3 regions of the Pseudomonas sp. Leaf58 genome follow, and region 1 is predicted to be linked to each of the others. Evidence: predicted binding sites of a transcription regulator. Region 1 holds the regulator's gene; each other region holds the start of a gene.
The links. Region 1 encodes FliA, which starts transcription of late flagellar genes. Its sites were predicted from a motif close to CTAAAGTTTNNNNNNNNNNNGCCGNTAA; they were not measured.
Positions count from the first base shown of each region.

Region 1 (5,399 bases):
GCGTCCTTGTCCATCAGGCCCTTTTCCACGGCCTTGGCGCGCAGGATGTTCGGGTCCATGCCCTTGCCGTCGTCAGAAATCGACAGCAGGATGTGGTCGCCTTCCTGTTCGGCCGACAGCACCACCCGGCCAGTGCGCGCCTTGCCAGCGGCCTCGCGCTCGTCGGGCATCTCGACACCATGGTCAACCGCGTTGCGCACCAAGTGCACCAACGGGTCGGCCAGGGCCTCGACCAGGTTCTTGTCGAGGTCGGTCTCTTCACCGACCAGCTCCAGGTTGATCTCTTTCTTCAGCTGCCGGGCCAGGTCGCGGACCAGGCGCGGGAAGCGGCCGAAAACTTTCTTGATCGGCTGCATGCGGGTTTTCATCACCGCGGTCTGCAGGTCGGCTGTGACCACGTCGAGGTTGGACACGGCCTTGGACATGGCCTCGTCGCCGCTGTTCAGGCCCAGGCGCACCAGGCGGTTACGCACCAGCACCAGTTCGCCGACCATATTCATGATCTCGTCCAGGCGCGCGGTGTCGACCCGCACGGTGGTTTCCGCTTCGCTGACTGCATGCTTGTCGGCGGCCGGTGCTGGCGCGCGCGCTGCTGGGGCCGGCTTGGTGGCTGGCGCCGGGGCCGGGGCCGGGGCCGCTGGCTGTGCAACCGGCTGGCGGTCGGCTTTGCCCGCAGCAGGTGCCTGCACCTTGGCCGCAGTTGGGGCTTCGACGGCGGCAACGTCGCCGCCGAACTTGCCCTTACCGTGCAACTGGTCGAGCAACGCCTCGAACTCGTGCTCGCTGATTTCATCGCTGGCTGCGGCAGTTGCACTGGCCTCGGCCACGGCAGGTGCCGGCGCCTTGACGGCAGGCAAAGCATCGGCCTGGAAAGTGCCCTTGCCGTGCAGTTGGTCCAACAGCGACTCGAATTCATCGTCGGTGATTTCGTCGCTGGCCGCTTCCACCGTGCTGGTGGCCGCTGGCACGGCGACCTCGGCGCTGAACTGGCCTTTGCCGTGCAACTGGTCGAGCAACGACTCGAACTCGGCGTCGGTGATGTCATCGCCTTCGCCGCTGAGGGTCTCGCCCTGCAGTTGCTCATCGGCTTCGGCTTGCGCCTTGACCGCATCGAGCGAATCGAGCAGCTGCTCGAACTCGCTGTCGGTAATGTCCTGTGCCTCGGCCACCGGCGCCGGCGCCGCAGGCTCTGGCGCTGCCGGGGCTTCGGCAGCACCGGGTTCGGCCAGGCGTGACAATGCCGCCAGCAGCTCGGGGGTAGCCGGGGTCACGTCACCACGCTCGCGCACCTGGCCAAACATGCTGTTGACCGTATCCAATGCCTCGAGCACCACATCCATCAGTTCCGCATCGACCCGGCGCTCACCTTTGCGCAGGACGTCAAACACGTTCTCGGCGATGTGGCAGCACTCCACCAGCTCGTTCAGCTGAAGGAAGCCGGCGCCCCCTTTTACAGTGTGGAAACCGCGAAAGATCGCATTGAGCAGGTCGGCATCGTCGGGCCGGCTTTCCAGCTCGACCAGTTGCTCGGACAGTTGCTCAAGAATTTCGCCGGCTTCTACCAGGAAATCCTGGAGGATTTCTTCATCGGCGCCGAAGCTCATCAAACGTGCTCCTTAAAAACCCAGGCTGGACAGCAAATCATCGACATCGTCCTGACCGGACACGACGTCTTCACGCTTATCGGCATGAATCTGCGGACCTTCACCCCGAGTCGGATGTTTTTCTAGATCTTTTTCTGCGCGCAATTGATCGTGGTCATGCTGGATGCCGGCAAAGCGGTCCACCTGGCTGGCCATCAGCACCAATTTCAGCAGGTTGCTCTCCACCTCGGTCACCAACGTGGTGACGCGCTTGATCACCTGGCCGGTCAGGTCTTGGTAGTCCTGGGCCAACAGAATGTCGTTGAGGTGGCCGGCGACCTTGCGGTTGCCTGCGGCACTGTGCGTCAGGAAACTGTCGACGCGTTTGACCAGGTCACGGAATTCCGGCGCAGCCACTTCGCGGCGCATGAAGCGCTGCCAATCAGTACTCAAGGCCTTGGCCTCGCTGGCCAGGTCGTTGAGCACCGGGGTGCTTTCTTCGACCAGGTCCATGGTGCGGTTAGCCGCGCCCTCGGTGAGCTTGACCACGTAGGACAAGCGCTCGGTGGCGTCGGTTATCTGCGACACCTCTTCAGCCTGGGGCATGGTCGGGTCGATCTGGAAGCTGACGATGGCACTGTGCAGCTCGCGCGTCAGTTTGCCCACTTCCTGGTACAGACCGCGGTCGCGGGTTTGGTTCAGCTCGTGAATCAGCTGTACCGCCTCGCCAAAACGGCCCCGCTCCAGGCTCTCGACCAGCTCCTGGGCATGCTTCTTCAGGGTCGATTCGAACTCGCCCAAAGAGGTTTGTGATGATTCCATGGCGCGCCCCCTGACGTGACTCAGCCGTTGACGCGTTCGAAGATCTTCTCGATCTTTTCTTTGAGCACCTGGGCGGTGAACGGCTTGACCACGTAACCATTGACGCCGGCCTGGGCCGCTTCAATGATCTGGTCACGCTTGGCTTCGGCAGTCACCATCAGGACCGGCATGGTTTTCAGCTTGTCGCTGGCACGCACTTTACGCAGCAGGTCGATGCCGGACATGCCAGGCATGTTCCAGTCGGTCACCAGGAAGTCGTAGTGGCCGTTTTCCAGCATCGGCAACGCCGTGGTGCCGTCGTCGGCTTCGTCCGTGTTGGTGAAGCCAAGGTCACGCAACAGGTTCTTGATGATCCGCCGCATCGTCGAAAAGTCGTCAACGATGAGGATTTTCATATCTTTGTTCAAGTAGACCTCCAAGCAGTCTCAAACGCGCTCGGCCCCGAGCGCGCATTCAATCAATTCGGTGCAACATGGAAAACGCACGTGGAAAACGACTGCAACGATAGCGGGCTCAACGCGCCCGCCATTCTCCCAGGCGGCTGCGCAGGCGCGCGGCGCACTGGCTGTGCAGCTGGCTGACCCGCGACTCACTGACCCCAAGCACCTCGCCGATTTCCTTAAGGTTCAGCTCTTCGTCGTAGTACAGCGCCAGTACCAGGCGTTCACGCTCCGGCAGGTTGGCGATGGCCTCGGTCAGGGCAACCTGGAAGCGCTCGTCCTCCAGGCCTCGTGCAGGCTCGACCTGGCCACTGGCACCATCCTCATGCAGCCCTTCGTGCTCGCCGTCCTGCAGCAGGTCGTCGAAACTGAACAGGCGGCTGCCCAGGGTATCGTTCAAGATCCCGTAGTAATCATCGAGACTCAATTGGAGTTCGGCAGCAACTTCATGATCTTTAGCGTCGCGACCGGTTCTGGCTTCAACGGCACGCATCGCATCGCTGACCATGCGGGTATTACGGTGCACCGAACGGGGTGCCCAATCGCCCTTGCGCACTTCGTCGAGCATGGCCCCGCGAATGCGGATGCCGGCATAGGTTTCGAAACTGGCGCCCTTGCTGGCGTCGTATTTGTTGGCCACTTCCAGCAGGCCAATCATGCCGGCCTGGATCAGGTCTTCGACCTGCACGTTGGCCGGCAGACGCGCCAGCAGGTGGTAGGCGATGCGCTTGACCAGCGGGGCGTAGCGTTCGATCAGCTCGTACTGGGCGTCTTTCGATGCCCGGCTGTACATCTTGAAACCGCTCGCACTCATAGCACGGGACCCGCGCTGGTGGGCTGCACCAGGCGCTCGACAAAGAACTCCAGGTGGCCACGCGGGTTGGCCGGCAGCGGCCAGCTGTCGACCTTCTGGGCAATCGCCTTGAAGGCCAGCGCACACTTGGAGCGGGGGAAGGCTTCGTAGACCGCGCGCTGCTTCTGCACGGCCTTGCGCACACATTCGTCATAAGGCACTGCGCCCACGTACTGCAGGGCAACGTCGAGGAAGCGGTCGGTGACCTTGGTCAGCTTGGCGAACAGGTTGCGCCCTTCCTGCGGGCTTTGCGCCATGTTGGCCAGTACCCGGAAGCGGTTCATGCCGTAGTCGCGGTTGAGCAGCTTGATCAGGGCGTAGGCGTCGGTGATCGAGGTGGGTTCGTCGCACACCACCAGCAGCACTTCCTGGGCAGCACGGACGAAGCTGACTACCGAGTCACCAATACCGGCAGCGGTGTCGATCACCAGCACGTCGAGGTTGTCACCGACTTCGCTGAATGCCTGGATCAGGCCGGCATGCTGGGCCGGGGCCAGGTGCACCATGCTCTGGGTGCCCGAGGCCGCCGGCACGATGCGCACACCACCAGGGCCCTGCAGCATCACGTCGCGCAGTTCGCAGCGCCCTTCGATGACATCGGCCAGGGTGCGTTTGGGGGTAAGGCCCAGCAACACGTCGACGTTGGCCAAGCCCAGGTCGGCGTCGAGCAGCATGACTCTGCGGCCAAGCTCAGCCAACGCCAGGGACAGGTTCACTGAAACGTTAGTTTTGCCGACGCCACCTTTGCCACCGGTCACGGCGATAACCTGTACGGGATGCATGCTACCCATGTCTGTTCTTTACCTTGTCTCGCTGGGACTCAGGCCACACGTAGGGCAATTCTGCGTACCCTTTGGCATAGCTACCTTGCACACACTTCATCATCAACCCGCTCGCCTTGGGTTGTGATAGAGATCAGCGAACATGTCGGCCATGGCCTCTTCGCTGGGCTCGTCCTGCTGCTGCACATTGACCGCACGGGTAATCAGCTGGTGCCCCCGCGGCAGGTGCAGGTCGTCCGGAATGCGCGGCCCATCGGTCAGATAGGCCACTGGCAGTTCATGACTGATGGCAAGGCTCAGCACATCGCCAAGGCTTGCCGTTTCATCGAGTTTGGTCAGGATGCAACCGGCCAGGCCACAGCGCTTGTAGCTGTGGTAGGCGGCGGTCAGCACCTGCTTCTGGCTGGTGGTGGCCAGTACCAGGTAGTTCTTCGCGGCAATGCCACGCCCGGCCAGGGTTTCCAGTTGCATGCGCAGGGCCGGGTCACTGGCCTGCAGACCGGCGGTATCGATCAGCACCACGCGCTTGCGCAGCAGCGGCTCCAGCGCCGCCGCCAGCGACTGCCCCGGGTCGACATAAGTCACCGGCACATTGAGGATGCGGCCCAAGGTCTTGAGCTGCTCCTGGGCACCGATGCGGAAGCTGTCCATGCTCACCAGCGCCAGGTTCTGCGCGCCGTACTTGAGCACATAGCGGGCGGCCAGCTTGGCCAGGGTGGTGGTTTTGCCCATGCCGGCCGGGCCGACCATGGCAATCACACCGCCCTCTTCGATCGGCTCGACCTCGGGGATTTCGATCATCCGCGCCAGGTGCGCCAGCAGCATGCGCCAGGCCTGGCGTGGCTCTTCGATTTCGGCGGTCAGGTCCAGTAGCTCGCGCGCGATCGGGCCGGACAGGCCGATGCGCTGCAGGCGGCGC
Region 1 is NZ_CP032677.1:3,764,968-3,770,366, forward strand. It holds gene DV532_RS17510 (chemotaxis protein CheA) at 1-1,604, opposite strand, end outside; gene DV532_RS17515 (protein phosphatase CheZ) at 1,617-2,405, opposite strand; gene DV532_RS17520 (chemotaxis response regulator CheY) at 2,426-2,800, opposite strand; gene fliA (RNA polymerase sigma factor FliA) at 2,919-3,659, opposite strand; gene fleN (flagellar synthesis regulator FleN) at 3,656-4,489, opposite strand; gene flhF (flagellar biosynthesis protein FlhF) at 4,583-5,399, opposite strand, start outside.

Region 2 (5,399 bases), 2.0 Mb from region 1:
CATCCAGGAGACCTGGGACGTGCGCACGTTCTGCTTCATGGCCGACCAACCGATCATGTTCTTCTTCAAGCCAGGGCAGTTCGTTACCCTGGAGCTGGAGATCGAAGGCAAGCCGGTGATGCGCTCCTACACCATTTCCAGCTCGCCGTCGGTGCCCTACAGCTTCTCGATCACCGTCAAGCGTGTACCGGGCGGCCTGGTGTCCAACTTCCTCCATGACACCATGCACGAAGGCGCCGAGCTGCCGGTGCACGGCCCAGTCGGGTTGTTCAACGCCATCGACTTCCCCGCGGGCAAGGTGCTGTACCTGTCCGGTGGCGTGGGCATTACCCCGGTGATGTCCATGGCGCGCTGGTTCTACGACACCAATGCCAACGTCGACATGGTCTTCGTGCACAGCGCCCGTTCGCCGAAGGACATCATTTATCACCGCGAGCTGGAACAGATGGCGTCGCGCATCCCCAACTTCAGCCTGCACATCATTTGCGAGAAGCACGGGCTGGGTGAGCCTTGGGCGGGGTACCGTGGCTACCTGAACCAGCGCCTGATGGAGCTGATTTCGCCGGATTACATGGAGCGCACGGTGTTCTGCTGCGGCCCGACGCCGTACATGAGTGCAGTCAAGCGCATGCTCGAAGCGGTTGGTTTCGACATGAAGAACTACCACGAGGAGTCGTTTGGTGCGACGCCGCCGGAAGCCAAGGCCGACGCGGTCGAGCACGCCGAGCAGGCTGCCGACGCGCCGGAGCTGGACGCCTCCGACCTCAACCTGGTGGAGTTCATCGGCAGCGAGAAGAGCATCCGCATCGCCCCAGGCGAGACCGTGCATGCGGCGGCGGCCAAGGTTGGCTTGATGATCCCGAAAGCCTGCGGTATGGGCATTTGCGGCACCTGCAAGGTGCTCAAGCTGGGCGGCGAAGTGGAGATGGAGCACAACGGTGGTATTACCGAAGAGGACGAAGCCGAAGGCTACATTCTGTCGTGCTGCAGTGTGCCGAAAGGGGATGTGCGGATCGATTACTGATCCGAAATTGCAGGGGGCTGCTTTGCAGCCCCAGGTTGTTCTGGTCAGGTACGGAAGCGTGCCACCAACCCATTCAAATCCACGGCGAGGCGCGACAACTCAGCACTCGCCGCACTGGTTTGATGCGCCCCGGTGGCACTTTGCACCGAGAGGTCATTGATGTTCACCAGGTTGCGGTCCACTTCGCGTGCCACCTGCGCCTGCTCTTCCGCCGCACTGGCGATCACCAGGTTACGCTCATTGATCTGCGCCACCGCCCCGGCAATTGTGTCCAGCGCCATGCCCGCGCCACGGGCGATGTTCAGGGTCGATTCCGCGCGGTCAGTGCTGGTGCGCATCGATTCCACAGCCTTTTCGGTACCGCCCTGGATGGTGCCAATCATCCGCTCGATCTCGCTGGTCGACTGCTGGGTGCGGTGGGCCAGTGCCCGCACTTCATCGGCCACCACGGCAAACCCACGGCCCGCCTCACCGGCCCGCGCCGCTTCGATGGCCGCGTTTAGCGCCAGCAAGTTGGTCTGGTCAGCCAGGCCGCGGATCACGTCGAGTACCTTGCCAATGTCCCGCGACTGTTCGGCCAGGTGAGTAATCAGTGTGGCAGTAGCTTGCACGTCACCGCTCATGCGCTCGATGGCACCTACGGTTTCCATTACCAGGTCCCGACCATCGCCGGTCGAGCGGCTGACTTCGCTGGATGCTTCGGAAGTGCTCACTGCATTGCGCGCCACTTCTTCCACCGCGCTGGTCATTTCGGTAACGGCGGTGGCAGCTTGTTCAATTTCGTTGTTCTGTTGTTGCAGGCCCCGGGCGCTTTCATCGGTGACTGCATTCAGCTCTTCGGCAGCCGAGGCCAGCTGCGTAGCGGAGCCGGCGATCAATTGCAGGGTGTCGCGCAGCTTGTCCTGCATGCGTGCCATCGCACGCAGCAGGCGGGCAGCTTCGTCGGTGCCTTCGGCGCGGATGATGTGGGTCAGGTCACCGTCGGCGACCTGCTCGGCTGCCGTTAGCGCTTCCTCAATGGGTTTGACGATGCTGCGGGTCAGCAAGTAGGCGCACAGGAAGGTCAGGACGCTGGCGGCGATCAACAAGCCGATGACCAGGGCGAAGGCGGCTGCGTACTGGTTGGCGGCTTTTTCGTTGGTGGCGCGGGTCTGCTCGGTGTTGATGCGCACCAGGGTATCCATGACCTTGTTGATCTGCTCGGAGTTGGCCAGCAGGTCGCGGTTGAGCAGGTCGCGCAGTTCATCGATGCGGTTGGCCTGGCTCAGGGTGCGCATGCGCGACTCCAGTTGACGGTACTGGTTGAGCAACTGGCCGTATTGGTCGAACGCAGCCTGTTCGTCGGTGGCGCTGATCATCGCCAGGTAGGCTTGGCGAGCGCGGTCGATCTGGGTGTTGCGCTGGTCCAGCAGGCTCAGGGTGTCGCGCTGGGTTTCCGGCTCGCGGTTGAGCAGCAGGCGGTAGGAAAGGGTGCGCATGCGCAGGTTCAGCGCGGTGAGCTCGTCGAGCAGCTTGATGCTGGGTACGCTGACCTGCTCGATGGCGACGCCGGCTTGGCGGATGTTGCCCATCTGCACCAGGGAGAAGATGCCAAGGCCGAGCATCAATAGGCCGATAAGCGCGAAGCCGAGGAGCGCGCGCGGGGCGATATTCATATTGCGAAGAGACATGGAGGGGAGGATCCAGACAAGGGAGCAAGGGTGCGCAAAGTGCGACGAAAAAAGGCTTGCCGAGCTATCGGTCGTGACTGATCAGTCTTGAGCGCGACGGGTTAAAAATGTGAGGTGGCTAACCTTTTCCTGACCGGCGGTTGACGCAGATCGGAACAAGGCGGGGGTTACTCTGTCAATCTGCGGGTCAGACACCTTGTGAATCCGATATTTAATGGCGATGGGCCGCACTTTTCTTTATCGTGTGCGCCCCTCGCAACAACCTGAGATAGACCCATGCTGGAAGCATCCCTGAATCAAATCGAGCAACTGGTCAGCGACCTGATGCAGAAAAACGCTCAACTTACTGAGCAAAACGCCACCCTCGGTCAGCAACTGGCCCAGGCCAAGGAAGAGAACGAAACCCTGCAGCTGTCGCTGATGGAGCAGGAAGAGAAGAACGGTGCTACCGCAGCACGTATCCAGGCCTTGGTTGAGCGCGCCAGCGCGGGCGTTGTCGGCGCATGAGACTGCTAGAGCAGCCGATCAATGTCGTGTCGATACTCGGCATCGACTATTCGATCAAGGCGCCCGAAGGCCAGGAAGAAACCCTGGCCCAGGCGGTACGGATGCTCAACACTGCCCTGAACGAGACCAAGCGTCAGTACCCGACCTTGATCGGTGACAAGCTCCTGGTGCTGGCTGCCCTTAACCTTTGCTCCAAGCAGGTTGAGTTGCAGAAACAGCATCAACAGACTCTGGCGCGTACCCAGGCGCAGATCGACGCAACCGTGGACGCCATCGTACGGACCATTGCCGAGCAATAACGTTCTGCACCGACTCTTTGTAGGAGCGGGTTCACCCGCGAATGCGGCGGTGAATGCTACATCGCATTCGCGGGTAAACCCGCTCCCACAAGGTGCATCTGATTGCTTCAGATCACTGGATTAACTGGATACGCAAGTGTATACACTTTCCGCAAAACAATAATGTTGCGGGGAGCAGGGCATGGGTATCTGGCGTAAGAGCATCCAGTGGCAATTGATCACCAGCATGGGCGCTGCCCTGCTGGCGAGCATCCTGGTCGTGGTCATCATCTTCACCGTGGCGCTCAACCGCCTCACCGAGCGCTACCTGGTCGACACTGCCCTGCCAGCCAGCATCGAAGCCATTCGCAACGACATCGAGCGCATGCTCGGCCAGCCACTGGTGGCGGCGGCCGACATTGCCGGCAACACACTGCTGCGCGACTGGCTTGCCGCCGGTGAAGACCCTGCCGAAGCGCCACGCTTTGTGGAATACCTGCAGGCTGCCAAACAGCGTAGTCACGCCTTCACCACGCTGTTCGTTTCGACTGAAACCGGCCATTACTACAATGAGAACGGCCTGGACCGTACGCTCAGCCGCAGCAACCCCAAGGACAAATGGTTCTACGGCTACATCGATAGCGGCGCCGAGCGCCTGATCAACATCGACATCGACGGTGCCACTGGCGAGTTGGCACTGTTCATCGATTACCGTGTGGAAAAGGCCGGCAAGCTGATCGGCGTGGCAGGCATGGGCCTGCGCATGACCGCGCTATCGCAACTCATCCACGACTTCAGTTTCGGCGAGCGCGGCAAGGTGTTCCTGGTGCGTAATGATGGCCTTATCCAGGTGCACCCGGATGCAGCCTTCAGTGGCAAGCGCCAGCTCACCGAGCAGCTCGGTGCAGAGGCTGCCAAGGCGGTAATGAGCGGTGGCGAGGGCTTGCGCAGCAGCCGCTTCAACCGAGATGGCGAAAGCTACCTGGCGCTTGGCCTGCCGCTGCGCGACCTCAACTGGACCTTGGTGGCCGAGGTGCCGGAACAGGAAATTTATGCGCCAATGCACCAGGCGGTGTGGCTGACCAGCCTGATAGGCGGCGGCGTGGCCTTGGTGTCGCTGCTGCTGGTGGTGCTGCTGGCGCGTGGCCTGGTACGCCCGATCCGCCGCGTCACTGGCGCGCTGGTGCAGATTGGCAGCGGCGCGGGTGACCTCAGCCACCGCTTGGACGATTCGCGTCAGGATGAACTGGGCGACCTGGCCCGCGGTTTCAACCGTTTCCTCGACAGCCAGCGTAGCCTTATCGGCGAGGTGCTGAGCACTTCCGAGCGGTTGCACCGAGCGGTCGAGCAAGTAACGCAGGTGGTGGACAACACCGCCGAACGTTCCGGGCGCCAGCAGGAGATGACCGAAATGGTCGCCACCGCTGTGCATGAGATGGGCCTGACCGTTCAGGATATCGCCCGCAATGCCGGTGACGCGGCCCAGGCCTCGCAATCGGCGCGGGATGAGGCCTTGCAGGCGCGCGAGGTTGTGCAGCGCTCGATTCGAGGTATCGAAGGTATGTCGGGCGATATTGGCAAAGCGGCTGACGCGGTTAGCCAGTTGGCGGACGAAGTCGCCTCGATCGATGAGGTTTTAGCGGTGATCCGCAGTATTTCCGAACAAACCAACCTGCTGGCGCTGAATGCTGCCATCGAGGCCGCACGGGCAGGGGAGATGGGCCGCGGGTTTGCCGTGGTGGCTGACGAAGTGCGCACGCTGGCCCGACGCACGCAGTCGTCCACCGATGAAGTGCAGCAGATGATCCAGCGCCTGAAGCAGGGCGCAGGTTCGGCGGTGAGTTCGATGCAGGCGGGGCAGCAGGCGACCGGCAGTGGTGTGGAGTCGAGCCAGCGTACCGGGGCGTCGCTGGGCGCGAT
Region 2 is NZ_CP032677.1:368,906-374,304, forward strand. It holds gene gbcB (glycine-betaine demethylase subunit GbcB) at 1-1,024, shown strand, start outside; gene DV532_RS01645 (methyl-accepting chemotaxis protein) at 1,069-2,694, opposite strand; gene DV532_RS01650 (hypothetical protein) at 2,971-3,201, shown strand; gene DV532_RS01655 (cell division protein ZapA) at 3,198-3,500, shown strand; partial or broken gene DV532_RS31115 (cache domain-containing protein) at 3,727-4,755, shown strand; gene DV532_RS31120 (methyl-accepting chemotaxis protein) at 4,891-5,399, shown strand, end outside.
Region 2: the regulator FliA is predicted to act here: its motif matches at 2,759-2,786, upstream of DV532_RS01645 (methyl-accepting chemotaxis protein).

Region 3 (5,399 bases), 1.1 Mb from region 1:
CACGTTGCAACAAATGTGGGAGCGGGCTTGTCCCGCGAAGCGCCGCGCGGGCGGCGCTCGATCTCACAGGCGCTAAATAAACCGCGCCAGCCACTTCAAAGCAAAAACCGCAATCAAGCCTGCGCAGGCGCCGCCAACTGCTGCCCCATACGCACAGCAGAACCTGCACCCAGGCTCTCAGCCCATTTCACCTGCTCCGGCCCAAACAGCACGATGGCGGTCGAGCCCAGCTTGAAGCGGCCCAGCTCGGCACCTTTCTCCAGGTGGATAGGCGCACGGCTGGCTTCGTCGTAGCGGAAGGTCTTCAGCTCACGCTTGGGCGGCGTCACCAGCCCGGCCCAGACGGTTTCGATCGAGGCGACAATCATCGCGCCAACCAGCACCACGGCCATCGGCCCGCGTTCGGTATCGAACAGGCAGACCACGCGCTCGTTGCGGGCGAACAGCTCGGGGACGTTCTCTGCGGTGGTTTGGTTGACCGAGAACAGACGGCCCGGCACGTAGACCATTTCGCGCAAGGTACCGGCCAGCGGCATGTGCACGCGGTGGTAGTCCTTAGGCGACAGGTAGATGGTGGCGAATTCGCCGCCCATGAACGGCGCGGCCATCGCCGGGTCGCCGCCCAGTAGCTCCTGGGCGCTGTAACCGTGGCCCTTGGCCTGGAAGATGCGGCCGTGCTCAATTGGGCCAAGCTGGCTGACGGCACCGTCGGCAGGGCACAGGATGGCGCCTGGGGTTTCGTCCAGCGGACGAGCGCCCGGCTTCAGGGCACGGGTGAAGAACGCATTGAAGTGCTCATAGGCGCTCAGGTCTTCGACCAGGGCTTCGCTCATGTTCACTTGATAGCGCTTGGCGAACCAGGCGGTGAAAGCGTTTTTGAACCAGCGCACACGGCACTCGGCGACGCAGCCGGCCAGCCGCGATAGCAGGTGGTGCGGCAGCAGGTACTGGCTGATGATGAACAAACGGGATTTCATGCAGGTTCCTTAAACTTCTACAGGCGTGTCCGGGTGGTTGCCCCATTCGCTCCACGAGCCGGCGTAGGCCTTGACGCGTGGGTAGCCGAGGGCCTTGGCCACCAGGTAAGTGAAACCGGAGCGGCGGTGGGTCTGGCAGTGGGTGATCACTTCCTTGTCGGGGGTGATGCCCAGGTTCTGCAGGACTTCGGCGATGTCCCGGCGGATGCGCAGGTGGTCGTTGAGGTCCATACCGGCCGTCCACTCGAAGTTGATCGCGCCGGGAATGTGGCCGCCCTTGGCTGCCAGTACTTTCTCGCCGCTGAATTCCTGCGGGCCGCGAGCGTCCCAAATGACCAGGTCATCGGCGCCAAGGCGGCTTTGCAGGTATTCGCGGGTGGCGGTGGGCGCGCTGTCGATGTGCAGCTGCACCGGTGTGCTGCCGTTGGCGGGCACTTCGGTGGAGAGTTTGTCTGCCGGCCAGGCCTGGATGCCGCCGTTGAGGTAGTGATAACCCTTGTGGCCGATCACGTCGAGCAGCCAGATGAAGCGCCCGGCCCAGCCACCGCCCTCGTCGTCATACACCACATACACAGCATCGTCGCGGTGGCCAAGTTCGCTGAACAGTTTTTCCAGCTCGCCTTGGGCCGGCAGCAGGCCCGGTGCGGGAGGGTGGCCGAGCTGGGTACGCTTGCCTTCGACGAAGCGTGCGCCCGGGATATGCCCGCTGACATAGCGGTTGGCGCTGCTCAGGTCGACCAGGATCAGCTGGGGTGAACCCAGGCGTGGCAGCAGATCTGCGGCTTCGATCACCAGCGGCAGGCCGGAAAAGTCAGTCATCCACGGTCTCCAGTGTGGAAAGAGGGGCGATTGTAGCGCAAGGCTCAGGCTTTGCGGTTGGCAAACACCGACAGCGCCCGCTCGGTGCATTGGGCGGTCTTGCCGAAGGCTTGTACGCTGATATCGGCCAATGGCCGGCAGCCTTGGTCGGCCACTATCAGCATCAGCACTTGGTCGTTCACCGCCAGCGAACGCAGCAGCACGTGCTCGCTGCGGAACAAGGCACGCAGCGGGGCCGGCAGCAGGGCTGAGAACTGGCTGTGGTTTTCCGGGGTGATGCGCAATTGCCCGGCCTGGGCCAGCAGCTTTTGCAGCAGTTTGTTCTGTGACACCTGCAGGGCCAGGGCCCCGGCTTCCTTTGGCAGGCCGGCAAGTTGCTGCACCCGAAGGTAGTCGCTGGCCTTGTCCAGGCTCAGCAGCAGGATGCGCTGCATGCCGCAGGCCAGCAGGGCTTCGAGCGCCTGGGTGGCCAGGTGCACGGTGTTGGTGAACGGGCTGGGCTGGGCCAACAGGTGCTGGCACAGCGTGCGCCAGCGCGCCAGGTCGTCGCTGTTGGGCGGTGGCGGTGCCAGCATGTCCGGGTGGGGGCGGCGCTGGTGCCAAGGCCAGATCAGCGCTTCGGCCGGGTGGAACAGGGCATGCTGGGCGTGGCGTCGGGCGCTGGCCGCAGCCTGCTGGTGCACCTGCTGCTGCACGTCTTCCAGCGAGGTTTGCAGGTACAGTGCGGTCAGCAGCTGCCAGCGCAGCAGGTGCGGGTTGTCCCAGCCCACCTGGGCTGCCAGGGCCAGGTTATTGGCCAGCAGTACGGTATTGGCCGGCTGGTTGAACCAGCGGCGCAGGCCGGGCTCAGCGTCCAGGCGGTGCTGCTGGCTGAGCAGGTCCTGGTCGCGGGCGATGTTGAGCACCTGCGCCAGTTGTTCGCGCTCCTCCAGCAGCAGGCGGTAACCCTGGGTCACCCACTGTGGCAGGCGCCAGTACTCCGCCATGGTCTGGCACAGCGCCATGATCCGCACGCCAAACAGCTCTTCCTCGACATGGGCGGCGTCTTCACCCTTGTGGATAACCCGCAGCTCCCAGCTATCGAGCAGCTTGGGGTAGGCCAGCGCCAGGGGCCATAGTGGCGACAGAAACAGCAGGCTGCCCCAGTGAATTTCCTGCCAAAGCCGTGCCAGGCGGCTGGCGAACAGGCCGCTGGCCTGCTGCGAGGCGTGCTGGCTGATTAGCTGGAACTGGCACAGCACTGGTGGTATCTCTTCGACGGGCACCACCGGCAGGCGCTTGAGCAGTTGTTCGCTGCGCTCCAGGCCCAGGCGGTTAAGGGCAACCTCCAGGCTCTCGGCCGGTTCGGCCAGGCTGGCATTGGTGGGGTGGTTGGCTTCGCGCATCACCGAAAGCACCAGCGCCGGGCTGTCCTGCATCAGTTCGGCGATATCGCGCAGCGAGCGGCGGCTATCGTGGATGGCAGCCATGACCCGGTCGTAGCTGGGCTTCGGCACGGGGATGCGGACACTCTCCAGCAGCTTTACCCAGGCCTCTAGCGTACGTGGGGCTTGAGCAGGCACCTTGGTTTCGATTGGCATTTTGACATCAGTCCGAACTGGCTTTTCGCAATGAGTGGCTATAGTCTGGCGCAGTTCTGCCGATAAGTAGAAGAAGAGTTTTAAAGCTCCCGTCTCTTCCCCTGACCACGACAGCAAGTGCTTTGAACCTATGGCTAAAATTATCGGCATCATCGTCGTATTCGCGAGCGTGCTCGGCGGATACGTGCTCTCCCACGGCAAGATCGCGGCGCTGATCCAGCCGTTCGAAGTACTGATCATCGGCGGTGCGGCCTTCGGTGCATTCCTGCAGGCCAACCCTGGCCACATGACCATGCACGTCATCAAGAAGTCGATGAAGATGTTCGGCTCGCGCTTCAGTCACGCCTTCTACCTGGAAGTGCTGGGCCTGGTGTACGAGATCCTCAACAAGAGCCGCCGTGAAGGCATGATGGCCATCGAGGCCGATATCGAGGACGCCGCGGCCAGCCCGATCTTCGCCAAGTACCCAACGGTGCTGGCCGATGAGCGCATGACCGCGTTCGTCTGTGACTACCTGCGCATCATGTCCACTGGCAACATGGCCCCGCACGAGCTCGAGGGCCTGTTCGACATGGAACTGCTGAGCATGAAGGAAGAGCTGGAGCACCCGTCCCATGCGGTGACCGGCATCGCCGACGGCATGCCCGGCTTCGGTATCGTCGCGGCGGTACTGGGTATCGTGGTAACCATGGCCTCGCTGGGCGAGGGCGACCAGGCGGCTATCGGCATGCACGTAGGTGCAGCGTTGGTCGGTACCTTCTTCGGTATTCTGGCGGCCTATGGCTTCTTCGGCCCGCTGGCCAAGTGCCTGGAGCACGATGCCAAGGAAGAACTGAACCTCTACGAGTCGATCAAGGCTTCGCTGGTGGCCTCGGCCTCGGGCATGCCGCCTTCGTTGGCGGTCGAGTTCGGGCGCAAGGTGCTGTATCCGAGGCACCGCCCAAGTTTCGCCGAGCTGGAACAAGCAGTACGCGGTCGCTGAGTCATGGAAAACAATCAGCCGATAATCATCAAGCGCGTCAAGCGCTTTGGCGGCGGCCACCATGGCGGCGCCTGGAAAATCGCCTTTGCCGACTTCGCCACTGCGATGATGGCGTTCTTCCTGGTGCTGTGGTTGATGTCGACGGCCACCCCTGAGCAGAAGATCGCCATTGCAGGTTATTTCCAGGACCCGATCGGCTTCTCCGAAAGTGGCACGCCCTATGTCATTGACTTGGGTGGCTCGCCCGAGATGGCGCCAGACAAGACCATCAACCCGGAGGTGAAGACCCAGCCGACGCAGCAATCCCCCACTCAACTGAGTAAGGACCAGGTCGAGACCATGGCCGAACAGGTCGAGCGCGAGCGCCTGGAGTTGCTGCTGCAAGAACTGCAGAACAAGGTGGAAGAGAACCCGCAACTGCAGAAGTTCAAGGATCAGATCCTGTTCGAGATCACCCAAGACGGCCTGCGCATTCAGATCATGGATGCCGAAAACCGGCCGATGTTCGACATTGGCAGCGCGCGCCTGCAGCCTTACTTTGAGGACATCCTGTTGGCCATGGCCGACACCATCAAGGCGGTGCCGAACAAGATCAGCATCAGCGGCCACACCGATGCCAAGCCGTACGCCGGCAGTGGTGAGTTCGGCAACTGGGAGCTGTCGGCCAACCGTGCCAACGCTGCACGCCGTGCGTTGGTGATGGGTGGTTACCCGGATGGCCAGGTGGCGCGAGTGGTGGGTTATGCCTCGTCGTCGCTGTTCGATCGCGAGGACCCATTCAACCCGGTCAACCGCCGTATCGACATCATTGTGCTGACCAAGAAGGCCCAGCGCGACATCGAAGGCGAACAGGGCGCCCCGGAAGCGCCGGCAGCAGCACCTGCGGCGCCGGGCGCTGCGGCACCGGCTGCGCCAGGGGCCGGCGCCGGCCCCGAGCAAGTGCCTATGCAGCCGCGCGAGCTACGCCAGAAGCTGAACATCTTCGAAGAGGGGACGCTGAAGATGGATGAGGCCAAGGAGCAGTAACCCCTACGGGATCGC
Region 3 is NZ_CP032677.1:4,846,592-4,851,990, reverse strand. It holds gene asd (archaetidylserine decarboxylase) at 114-977, opposite strand; gene DV532_RS22580 (rhodanese-like domain-containing protein) at 987-1,796, opposite strand; gene DV532_RS22575 (HDOD domain-containing protein) at 1,841-3,376, opposite strand; gene motA (flagellar motor stator protein MotA) at 3,507-4,358, shown strand; gene motB (flagellar motor protein MotB) at 4,362-5,384, shown strand.
Region 3: the regulator FliA is predicted to act here: its motif matches at 3,415-3,442, upstream of motA (flagellar motor stator protein MotA).